One region of the Pseudomonas sp. P9_2 genome, then DNA from elsewhere that is predicted to be linked to it. Evidence: predicted binding sites of a transcription regulator. Region 1 holds the regulator's gene; the other holds the start of a gene.

The links. The regulator sigma-54, encoded in region 1, starts transcription at its own class of promoters, with help from an activator protein. The targets are predictions, from matches to a motif close to ANTGGCATNNANNTTGCTNT.
Region 2: glnA (type I glutamate--ammonia ligase) is a predicted target of sigma-54. The motif match lies at 3,734-3,753, and genes of this name have one in related genera.

What each region holds. Positions count from the first base shown of each region.
Region 1 covers NZ_CP125376.1:622,575-627,989, reverse strand. Annotated here, with positions in the region: gene QMK52_RS02710 (ZIP family metal transporter) at 1-622, shown strand, start outside; gene QMK52_RS02705 (HPr family phosphocarrier protein) at 644-916, opposite strand; gene rapZ (RNase adapter RapZ) at 933-1,790, opposite strand; gene ptsN (PTS IIA-like nitrogen regulatory protein PtsN) at 1,793-2,257, opposite strand; gene hpf (ribosome hibernation-promoting factor, HPF/YfiA family) at 2,267-2,572, opposite strand; gene QMK52_RS02685 (RNA polymerase factor sigma-54) at 2,648-4,141, opposite strand; gene lptB (LPS export ABC transporter ATP-binding protein) at 4,325-5,050, opposite strand; gene lptA (lipopolysaccharide transport periplasmic protein LptA) at 5,050-5,415, opposite strand, start outside.
Region 2 covers NZ_CP125376.1:1,248,673-1,254,087, reverse strand. Annotated here, with positions in the region: gene ntrC (nitrogen regulation protein NR(I)) at 1-77, opposite strand, end outside; gene glnL (nitrogen regulation protein NR(II)) at 74-1,159, opposite strand; gene QMK52_RS05410 (chorismate mutase) at 1,482-2,018, opposite strand; gene glnA (type I glutamate--ammonia ligase) at 2,227-3,633, opposite strand; gene thiI (tRNA uracil 4-sulfurtransferase ThiI) at 3,968-5,415, shown strand, end outside.

The sequences.
Region 1 (5,415 bases):
CGCTTTTTCCCTGGTCGTGCCGGGTATCGCAGCGGCTGAAGGCCTGGGGCTTTCGCCGTGGGGGGCGGGTGGGCTGATCAGCTTCGGCATCATGCTGGGCGCATTCGGGTTGTATCTGGTGGATCGCAAGGTCTCCGGCGCCAGCCCGGAGATGCTGGTGGGGACGCCGGATAAGCCGGTGATCCCGCCGCGCATCTGGCTGTTTGTGTTCGCCATCATTGCGCACAACATTCCCGAGGGCATGGCAGTGGGCGTCTCCGCGGGAGGAGGGATGGCGGATGCTGACAGTCTCGCCATGGGCATTGCCTTGCAGGATGTACCCGAGGGCTTGGTGATCGCGCTGGTATTGGCTGGGGCGGGGATGTCGCGGATCAAGGCGTTCCTGATCGGCGCCGCATCAGGATTGGTTGAACCGGTATTTGCGGTGCTCTGCGCCTGGCTGGTGAGCCTGGCCGAGGTGTTGCTTCCCTTGGGGTTGGCGCTGGCCGCCGGTGCGATGTTGTTGGTAGTGACCCATGAAGTGATCCCCGAATCGCGTCGCAACGGTCACGAAAAGCTCGCCAGCCTGGGGTTGTGTATCGGGTTTTGCCTGATGATGGTGATGGATACGGCGTTGGGCTGAAGCCAGCTCTCGCATCGGCGGTTATTCGCCTTCATCGAACTTGTTGTTGATCAGCCCAACCAAAGCGTCCATCGCTTCCTGCTCTTGCTCGCCTTCAGTGCGCAGATGAATCGTGGTGCCCTTGCCAGCTGCCAGCATCATCATCGCCATGATGCTCTTGCCATCGACCATGGACTCCGGGGTGCGCCCGGCGCGGATCTGGCAGGGAAACTTTCCAGCCACGCCGACGAACTTTGCCGACGCCCGGGCGTGCAGGCCCAGCTTGTTGATGATTTCAATTTCCAGAGCGGGCATCGCGCAGGTGTTCCTTTCAGCTAAGGTCGCGGTGGCGAACCTGTACATTCTTGAGGGTTTGTTGCAGCACCTGGCCTAGCCGCTCAGTCAGGTAAACCGAGCGGTGATGGCCACCCGTGCAGCCAATGGCAATGGTGACATACGCCCGATTGCTCGCGGCAAAACGCGGCAACCATTTAAGCAGGTAGCTGGAGATGTCCTGGAACATCTCTTCCACATCTGGCTGCGCGGCGAGGTAGTCGGCGACGGGCTGATCCAGCCCCGACTGATCGCGCAATTCCGGCTTCCAGTAAGGGTTGGGCAGGCAGCGCACATCGAACACCAGGTCGGCATCGACCGGCATGCCACGCTTGAAGCCAAACGACTCGACCAGGAACGCCGTGCCCGGCTCGGGCTGATTCAGCAGGCGCAACTTGATCGCGTCACGCAACTGGTACAGGTTCAGGCTGGTGGTGTTGATCTTCAGGTCGGCCAGATCAATGATCGGCCCCAGCAGTTTGGTCTCGTCTTCAATGGCTTCGGCCAGGGAGCGGTTGGCGCTGCTGAGTGGGTGGCGTCGACGGGTTTCGGAGAAACGCTTGAGCAGGGTTTCTTCATCGGCATCCAGGTACAGCACATCGCAATGAATGTGCTTGGCGCGCACTTCTTCCAGCAGTTCCGGGAATCGCGAGAGGTGGCTGGGCAGGTTGCGGGCGTCGATAGACACAGCGACCAGCGGCTGCGCCAGCTCGGTGTGGATAAGGGCGCGCTCCGCCAACTCCGGCAGCAGGCCGGCCGGCAGGTTGTCGATACAATAGAAACCGTTGTCCTCAAGCACATTGAGGGCGGTGCTTTTACCTGAGCCGGAGCGGCCGCTGACGATGATCAAACGCATGATTACTGCCCGTTTTGTTCATCCAGGACGACCTGATACAGCGCCTCGTTGCTTTTGGCACTGCGCAACTTGTCACGTACTTCCTTGCGGTCGAGCATACTGGCTATCTGCCGGAGCAGTTCCAGATGCGCATCTGTGGCGGCTTGCGGGACCAGCAGCACGAATAGCAGGTCAACCGGAGCACCGTCGATGGCGTCGAAGTCGATGGGTTTTTCCAGGTGCAGCAAGGCGCTGACCGGGGTCTCGCAGCCTTCGAGACGGCAGTGAGGAATAGCGATGCCGTTGCCAAAACCGGTGGAGCCGAGTTTTTCACGGGCAATCAGAGCCTCGAAAACATCTTGCATCTCCAGCTCAGGCACTTGGCTGCTGATCAGGTTGGCAATTTGTTCCAGGGCGCGCTTTTTACTGCCGCCCGGCACGTTCACAAGGGAACGGCCGGGGGTCAGGATGGTTTGAAGTTGGATCATGGGGGAGGGTTAACGACCTGTACCTTGCATCAGGTGCAGATTCTTTTCCTTATGCTTTATGAGTTGGCGGTCGAGCTTGTCGTAGAGCGAGTCAATCGCCGCGTACATGTCTTCATGTTCTGCATTGGCAACGAGCTTGGCATTCGGTACGTGCAGGGTGGCCTCGATTTTCTGCTTGAGCTTATCGACCTCCATGATGACCTGCACGTTGGTGATCTTGTCAAAATGCCCCGCAAGCTTGTTCAGCTTGCTCTCGGTGTATTCACGCAGGGGCTTGGTGACTTCCAGCTGGTGTCCACTGATGTTGACTTGCATACAGCTTCTCCTTCGTTGCCAGTGCATAAAGCGGTGGGCAGGAATACCCACCACTGGAACGCTGTGGCCCGCCCGTCACATCAACCGCTTACGCTCGCTGGAAGGCGCGATCCCAAGGGACTCGCGGTACTTGGCGACGGTTCGACGGGCGACCTGAATGCCTTGTGCCTCCAGTAAACCAGCGATCTTGCTGTCACTCAACGGCTTTTTCTGATTTTCCGCGGCAACCAGTTTTTTGATGATCGCGCGGATCGCCGTGGACGAGCATTCGCCGCCTTCGGAGGTGCTGACGTGACTGGAGAAAAAGTATTTCAGCTCATAAATACCACGGGGGGTATGCATGAATTTTTGCGTGGTTACCCGGGAAATTGTCGATTCATGCATGCCTACCGCTTCGGCGATATCGTGCAGCACCAGCGGCTTCATGGCTTCGTCGCCGTATTCCAGGAACCCGCGCTGGTGCTCGACGATCTGGGTGGCGACTTTCATCAGGGTTTCGTTGCGGCTTTGCAGGCTTTTGATGAACCACCGCGCTTCCTGCAACTGGTTGCGCATGAAGGTATTGTCGGCGCTGGTATCGGCGCGGCGCACAAAACCTGCGTATTGCGGGTTGACCCGCAGGCGTGGCACCGATTCCTGGTTCAACTCCACCAGCCAGCGCTCGTTGTCCTTGCGCACGATCACGTCGGGAACCACGTATTCGGCTTCGCTGGATTCAATCTGCGAACCGGGGCGCGGGTTGAGGCTTTGCACCAGCTCGATGACCTGGCGCAAGTCGTCTTCCTTGAGCTTCATGCGGCGCATCAACTGGCTGTAGTCGCGGCTACCCAGCAGATCGATGTAGTCGCTGACCAGGCGCTGGGCCTCGGCGAGCCATGGCGTCTTGGCAGGCAACTGGCGCAGTTGCAGCAGCAGGCACTCGCTGAGCGTGCGGGCGCCGATGCCGGCGGGCTCGAATTGCTGGATGCGGTGCAGGACGGCTTCGATTTCGTCCAGCTCGATGTCCAGTTCCGGGTCGAAGGCTTCGAGGATCTCGTCGAGGGTTTCGTCCAGGTAACCCTGGTTATTGATGCAATCGATGAGGGTAACCGCGATCAGGCGATCAGTGTCCGACATCGGCGCCAGGTTGAGTTGCCACAGCAAGTGGCTCTGCAGGCTCTCGCCAGCCGAGGTGCGGGTGGTGAAGTCCCACTCGTCATCATCATTGCTCGGCAGGCTGCTGGCGCTGGTCTGGTACACGTCTTCCCATGCGGTATCCACGGGAAGCTCGTTGGGAATGCGTTCGTTCCATTCGCCTTCTTCCAGGTTGTCCACCGTAGGGGCGGTTTCCTGGTAGGAGGGTTCCTGCACGTCGGGATTGGGTTTTTGCTCGATGTTGTCGGCCAGTGGGTCGGCATTGTCGAAGTCGTCGCCTTCTTCCTGGCGTTCGAGCATCGGATTGGACTCCAGGGCCTCCTGGATTTCCTGCTGCAGGTCCAGGGTCGACAATTGGAGCAGGCGGATGGCCTGTTGCAGCTGCGGTGTCATCGTCAGCTGCTGGCCCATTCTCAGGACTAGCGATGGTTTCATGGCAGGGGCTTAACACCTTATTCGCCGGCGCAATGCGCCATCCACGACAGGGCGCGTGAGCGCCAACATAAGCAAATTATATGCCTGATATCAGGGCCTTTGCCTAGAGCGCGGTAACAATAAAAAAACCAAGGTTTCTATTGACTCCTGCGCGCTCCGGCGAAAGGCGCGATACCACTCCGTCTACAGGCGGAACTCGTGACCCAGGTAAACTTCCTTGACCAGTTCATTGGCCAGGATGGTCTCGGCGTCGCCTTCAGCAATCAACTGACCATCGTTGACGATATAGGCGGTTTCACAGATATCCAGCGTCTCACGGACGTTGTGGTCGGTGATCAGCACGCCAATACCCTTGGCCTTGAGGTGGTGAATGATCTGCTTGATATCGCCGACCGAAATCGGGTCAACGCCGGCAAACGGCTCATCCAGCAGGATGAACTTCGGTGCGGTGGCCAGGGCGCGGGCGATTTCCACGCGGCGGCGCTCACCACCGGACAGGCTCATGCCGAGGTTGTCGCGAATATGGTTGATGTGGAACTCCTGCAACAGGCTTTCCAGCTCTTTGCGGCGGCCGTCGCGGTCGAGTTCCTTGCGGGTCTCGAGGATCGCCATGATGTTGTCGGCTACCGACAGTTTACGGAAGATCGACGCTTCCTGGGGAAGATAGCCGATACCGGCGCGTGCACGACCGTGCATGGGCTGGTGGCTGACGTCCAGGTCGTCGATCAATACGCGACCCTGATCCGCCTGGACCAGCCCGACGATCATATAGAAGCAGGTGGTCTTGCCGGCACCGTTGGGGCCGAGCAAACCGACGATCTGGCCGCTGTCGATCGACAGGCTGACATCACGTACCACCTGGCGGCTTTTATAGGCCTTGGCCAGATGCTGGGCTTTCAGGGTTGCCATTACTCGGCCTTCTTCTTCGGCTGGATAACCATGTCGATACGTGGACGAGGTGCGGTGACCTTGTTGCCATTGGCGCGACCGGCCTGAGCGACCTGGGTCTTGGTGTTGTAGACGATTTTCTCGCCTTCAGTCGAGTTGCCGTCGGCGCTGAGCACTTTGGCCTGGTCGATCAGGACGATGCGATTCTGCAGGGCATGATACTGAATGGTCTTGCCATAGCCCTTCATCGGGCCTGGATCTTCTGCCTTTTGCTTCTGTTCGAAGTAAGCCAGGTTGCCCACTGAGGTCACGACATCGATATCGCCGGCCTGGGTACGCGTCAAGGTCACCGTATTGCCGGTGATCTTCATCGAACCCTGGGTGAT
Region 2 (5,415 bases), 630 kb from region 1:
TGTTGCAAGGCTTTTTCCAGGACCCAACGGATAGAACGGTCGTCATCGACGATCCAGACAGTTTCACTACGGCTCATGTCGTGGGGGCTCCTTGTTCCAATGGCAGGAAGATCGAGAACGTGGTGTGGCCGGGATGGCTCTCACATTCGATCAGGCCCTGGTGCTGGCTGATGATGTTCTGGGTAATGGCCAGGCCCAGCCCGGTACCGTCCGGGCGGCCACTGACCATGGGGAAGAAGATGGTTTCCTGCAGTTCGGCGGGAATGCCGGGGCCGTTGTCGATGATCTCGACCTTGGTCACCAGGCGATGGCGTACATGGCCGATGGTGAACTGGCGCAGGGCGCGGGTGCGCAGGCTGATGCGGCCCAGGCGCAGCTCGTTCTGGCTGCTGATGGCCTGCATGGCGTTGCGCACGATATTGAGCACCGCCTGGATCATTTGCTCGCGGTCGATCAATACGTCGGGAATGCTCGGGTCATAGTCGCGTACCAGGGTGATGCAGCCCTGGCTTTCGGCCTCGACCAGTTGGCAGACGCGCTCCAGCACCTCATGCACGTTGGTCATCGCCAATGACGGCAACTTGTTGGAGCCGAGCATCCGGTCCACCAGGTTACGCAGGCGGTCGGCTTCTTCGATGATGACGTTGGTGTAGTCCTTGAGATGCTCCTCGGGCAGTTCGCGGGCCAGCAGTTGCGCGGCACCGCGAATCCCGCCGAGCGGGTTCTTGATCTCGTGAGCCAGGCCGCGCACCAGCATCTTGCTGGTTTCCTGCTTGGACAGCTGCGCCTCTTCCTTGGTGATGCGCAGCAGGCGGTCGCGGGGGTGTACTTCGAGCAATAGCAGCGTGGCGCCATTGCTCAGAATGGGGGTTACCGCGTAATCGACCGTCAGTGTCTGGCCGGTGAGGGCGGTGAGCATCGCTTCGCGCTTGGTGAACGGATGTGCTTGCTCCACGGCCTGGCGCAACGAGCTCAAGGCTTCGGCCGACTCGGTGAACAGCTCGCTGATGAACTGCCCATGGCTGCGCTGGCCGCTGATGGCCAGGAGCATCTCCGCCGCCGGGTTCATGTACTCAAGGCGCAGATCGGCATTGAGCAGGATGGTCGCGGTGGTCAGGTTGTCGAGTAACAAACGGTGCAGTGCATCACTGATGGTCATCGGGACCTCTTTTGGAGCAAGGCGCAGGCTTGAGGCACACGCTGATACAAGGAAAATGCAAAAACCAAACCAAGGCTCCGAAAAGAAGCGTTAAAGCCCTGAAATAGGCGTTTGTGGCGCGAAACTGTGGCGTTCTGCCAGTTTGATCGGGAAGATTCGAACCAAAATGGGCTGTGGCTGGAGTGAGGGTGCAACCTATCGCACCAATATAGTGCGGTTTTGCGAAGGTTGTTCAGGAAGCTGCCAGAGATGGCCCTGAATGCATGCAGTCCAAATGTGGGAGGGGGGGCTTGCTCCCACATTTTTACCGGGTTTGCAGTCATTAACCTTTGTAGATGCAGAGTTCGGCGGTGGCGCGGATCATTGCCAGTTGGCGCAGCGGATCGTTCAAAGGCTCATGCACCGCCTCGGCCAGCCATTGCGGGCATTGCGGGTCGGTGCGCTGTGGGGTGAAGTCGGCCAGTTGTTGCAGCAGGCGTTTTTGCAGCTCATCCAACTGCGGGCGAATCTGCTTCACCAGGTCGGGGCGTGGGTCGTCCGGTGCCTTGCCCTGAAACTGCCAGTCGGACAGGTGGGTGTATTGCACCAGTTTGTTCGCCTCGATCTGCGCGGAGAAAAACTGCTCGGCGGCGGCGGGCTCAAGCTTGTAGCTCGAGGCCTGAGCGACGACGCTGGCGATCACTTCCTGCTCGCGGTTTTTGTCTTCGACGGGCTTGTGGCTGTCCCATTTGCTCAAGGCCACCTGGTCGGCAATCTCCAGGCGTTCGGCGATGCTGTTGAGCAGGGGTTCGAGCGTAGGCGGCGCAGCGCTCGCACTGGCACTGATGAACAGCAGGGCAAATACAAGTCGATGCCTCAAAGGTGATCTCCTGTGGGAGCGGGCTTGCCCGCGATGGCGGTATGTCAGTGATACAGCAGGTGGCCGGTAGTGCGCTATCGCAGGCAAGCCAGCTCCCACACTTTGATTGGGTTTGCAGAGCTGGCGTAGCGTAACGCCCAGGCAAAAAAAAGACCTCCCGGGGGAGGTCTTTTTCGTCACGCCGCTCTTAAGAAGCCGCGCTACCGGATCAGCAGCTGTAGTACAGCTCGTATTCCAGTGGGTGTACGAAGGTGCGCACCTTGATTTCTTCTTCGCTTTTCAGGGCGATGTAAGCGTCGATGAAGTCGTCGCTGAACACGCCGCCTTTGGTCAGGAACGCACGGCCCTTGTCCAGCTCTTCCAGGGCTTCTTTCAGGCTGCCGCACACTTGTGGGATCTCTTTGGCCTCTTCAGGCGGCAGGTCGTACAAGTTCTTGTCGGCGGCGTCGCCAGGGTGGATCTTGTTCTGGATACCGTCCAGGCCGGCCATGACCAGTGCAGCGAAGGCCAGGTATGGGTTGGCAGCCGGGTCCGGGAAGCGAGCTTCGATACGGCGAGCGCGCGGGCTGGACACGTAAGGAATACGGATCGAGGCAGAGCGGTTACGCGCCGAGTAGGCCAGCATTACCGGCGCTTCGAAACCTGGGACCAGACGCTTGTAGGAGTTGGTCGACGGGTTGGTGAAGCCGTTCAGGGCCTTACCGTGCTTGATGATGCCGCCGATGAAGTACAGGGCGGTATCGGACAGGCCGGCATACCCTTCACCTGCGAAAGTGTTCTTGCCTTCTTTGGCGATGGACAGGTGAACGTGCATACCCGAACCGTTATCGCCGTACAGAGGCTTGGGCATGAAGGTAGCGGTACGGCCGTAAGCGACGGCAGTGTTGTGTACGCAGTACTTCAGGGTCTGAACTTCGTCAGCCTTGGCTACCAGGGTGTTGAACTTCACACCGATTTCGTTCTGGCCGGCAGTCGCCACTTCGTGGTGATGCACTTCGATGACCAGGCCCATGTCTTCCATGGCGTTGCACATGGAGGTACGGATTTCGTGGTCGTGGTCGAACGGTGGAACCGGGAAGTAGCCGCCTTTGATGCCTGGACGGTGGCCATGGTTGCCGCCTTCCACGTCCTGGTCGGACATCCACGAACCTTGTTCGGAGTAGATCTTGAACATGGAGCCAGAGATGTCGGACTTGAACTTAACCTGGTCGAAGATGAAGAACTCTGGCTCCGGGCCCACGAATACAGTGTCACCAATACCGGTGGACTTCAGGTATTCCTCGGCACGCTTGGCGATCGCACGTGGGTCGCGGTCGTAGCCTTGCATGGTCGACGGCTCGATCACGTCGCAGACCAGGATCAGGGTCGGCTCTTCGGTGAACGGGTCCAGCACGGCAGTGCTGTCGTCCGGCATCAGGATCATGTCGGAAGCTTCAATGCCTTTCCAGCCGGCGATGGAGGAACCGTCGAACATTTTGCCTTCTTCGAAGAAAGCATCATCCAGCGCGTCGCGAGCCGGCATGGTCACGTGGTGCTGAGTGCCTTTTGTGTCCGTGAAGCGCAGATCAATCCATTTAACGTCATGATCTTTGATGAGTTGAACCGACTTCGACATGGTGTCCTCCGGGTGGCTTCGGGCTTGGGTAGTGGAGTTAGCCCTTAGAATGTGGGTGATGCCGGCGCGGATACTCCGCCAAGGCAACCTGCCTCACAAGAGAGCAAATTACATGCCAGTGCGCCAACATGGTCTTTTTGCCTCAAAATGGCCCCTAAAGCGGTGCAATAGGCCAAAGCGCGAGAAATAGCGCACTACAATGTAGCGTTTATTTGTGTAAATGACCTGTTTTGGTGCGTTGCACGTTCGATGCATATTAACTGGTTAAACCTTGAGCGATTTCCGCTATAATCCGCGCCCCCCTTTTTCAGCAGGCCCGGCGCGCGCTGTTTCCATGAAATTAATCGTTAAAGTCTTCCCCGAGATCACCATCAAAAGCCGACCGGTACGGACGCGTTTCATCCGTCAGTTGGCCAAGAACATCCGTGCCGTGCTCCGTGACCTGGACCCGGCTGTGGTGGTGAACGGCGTGTGGGACAACCTCGAGCTGGAAACCCGCATTACCGACGCCAAAGCCTTGAAGGACATGACCGAGCGCCTGAGCTGCATGCCGGGCATCGCGCATTTCCTGCAGGTGGATGAGTACCCGCTGGGCGACTTCGATGACATCACCGAAAAGTGCAAGCAGCACTACGGCAGTGCGCTTGAAGGGAAGATTTTTTCGGTGCGCTGCAAGCGTGCCGGCAAGCACACCTTCAGCTCCATGGATGTCGAGAAATACGTCGGCAGCAAGCTGCGTCGCGAGTGCGGCGCCGCTGGAATTTCCCTTAAAGCGCCGCAAATTGAAGTGCGCATGGAAATTCGCGACCAACGGTTGTTTGTGATCCACAGCCAGCACAACAGCATCGGCGGCTACCCGCTGGGCGCCCTGGAACAGACCCTGGTATTGATGTCCGGCGGTTTCGATTCCACGGTGGCGGCCTACCAGATCATGCGCCGCGGCCTGATGAGCCACTTCTGCTTCTTTAACCTGGGCGGGCGTGCCCATGAATTGGGCGTGATGGAAGTTGCGCACTTTATCTGGAAGAAGTACGGCAGCTCCCAGCGCGTGCTATTTGTAAGCGTGCCGTTCGAGGAAGTGCTGGGCGAAATTCTCGGCAAAGTCGATAACAGTCATATGGGCGTGGTATTGAAGCGTATGATGTTGCGCGCCGCTTCCCGAATCGCCGATCAATTGCAGATTGACGCGCTGGTGACCGGCGAGGCGATTTCCCAGGTGTCCAGCCAGACGCTGCCGAACCTGTCGATCATCGACTGCGTCACCGAGAAGCTGGTGTTGCGCCCGCTGATCGCCAGCCACAAACAGGACATCATCGACCTGGCAGAGCAAATCGGCACCGCCGACTTTGCCAAGCACATGCCCGAGTACTGCGGGGTCATTTCGGTGAACCCAAAGACCCACGCCAAGCGTCACCGCGTGGAGCATGAAGAGAAAGAATTCGACATGGCGATTCTGGAGCGTGCGCTCGAGAACGCCAAGCTGGTCCCAATCGATCGGGTGATCGACGAGTTGGGTCAGGATGTAAAAATCGAAGAAGTCAGCGAAGCCCTGGCCGGCCAGATCGTCATCGACATCCGTCACCCGGATGCCGCTGAGGATGAGCCGCTGGAAATCGCCGGCATCGACGTGCAAACGCTGCCGTTCTACGCACTGAACGCGCGTTTCAAGGAACTGGATAACAGCCGTCAGTACCTGTTGTATTGCGACAAAGGCGTGATGAGTCGCCTGCATGCCCACCATTTGCTCAGTGAGGGGCATGCCAATGTGCGCGTTTATCGACC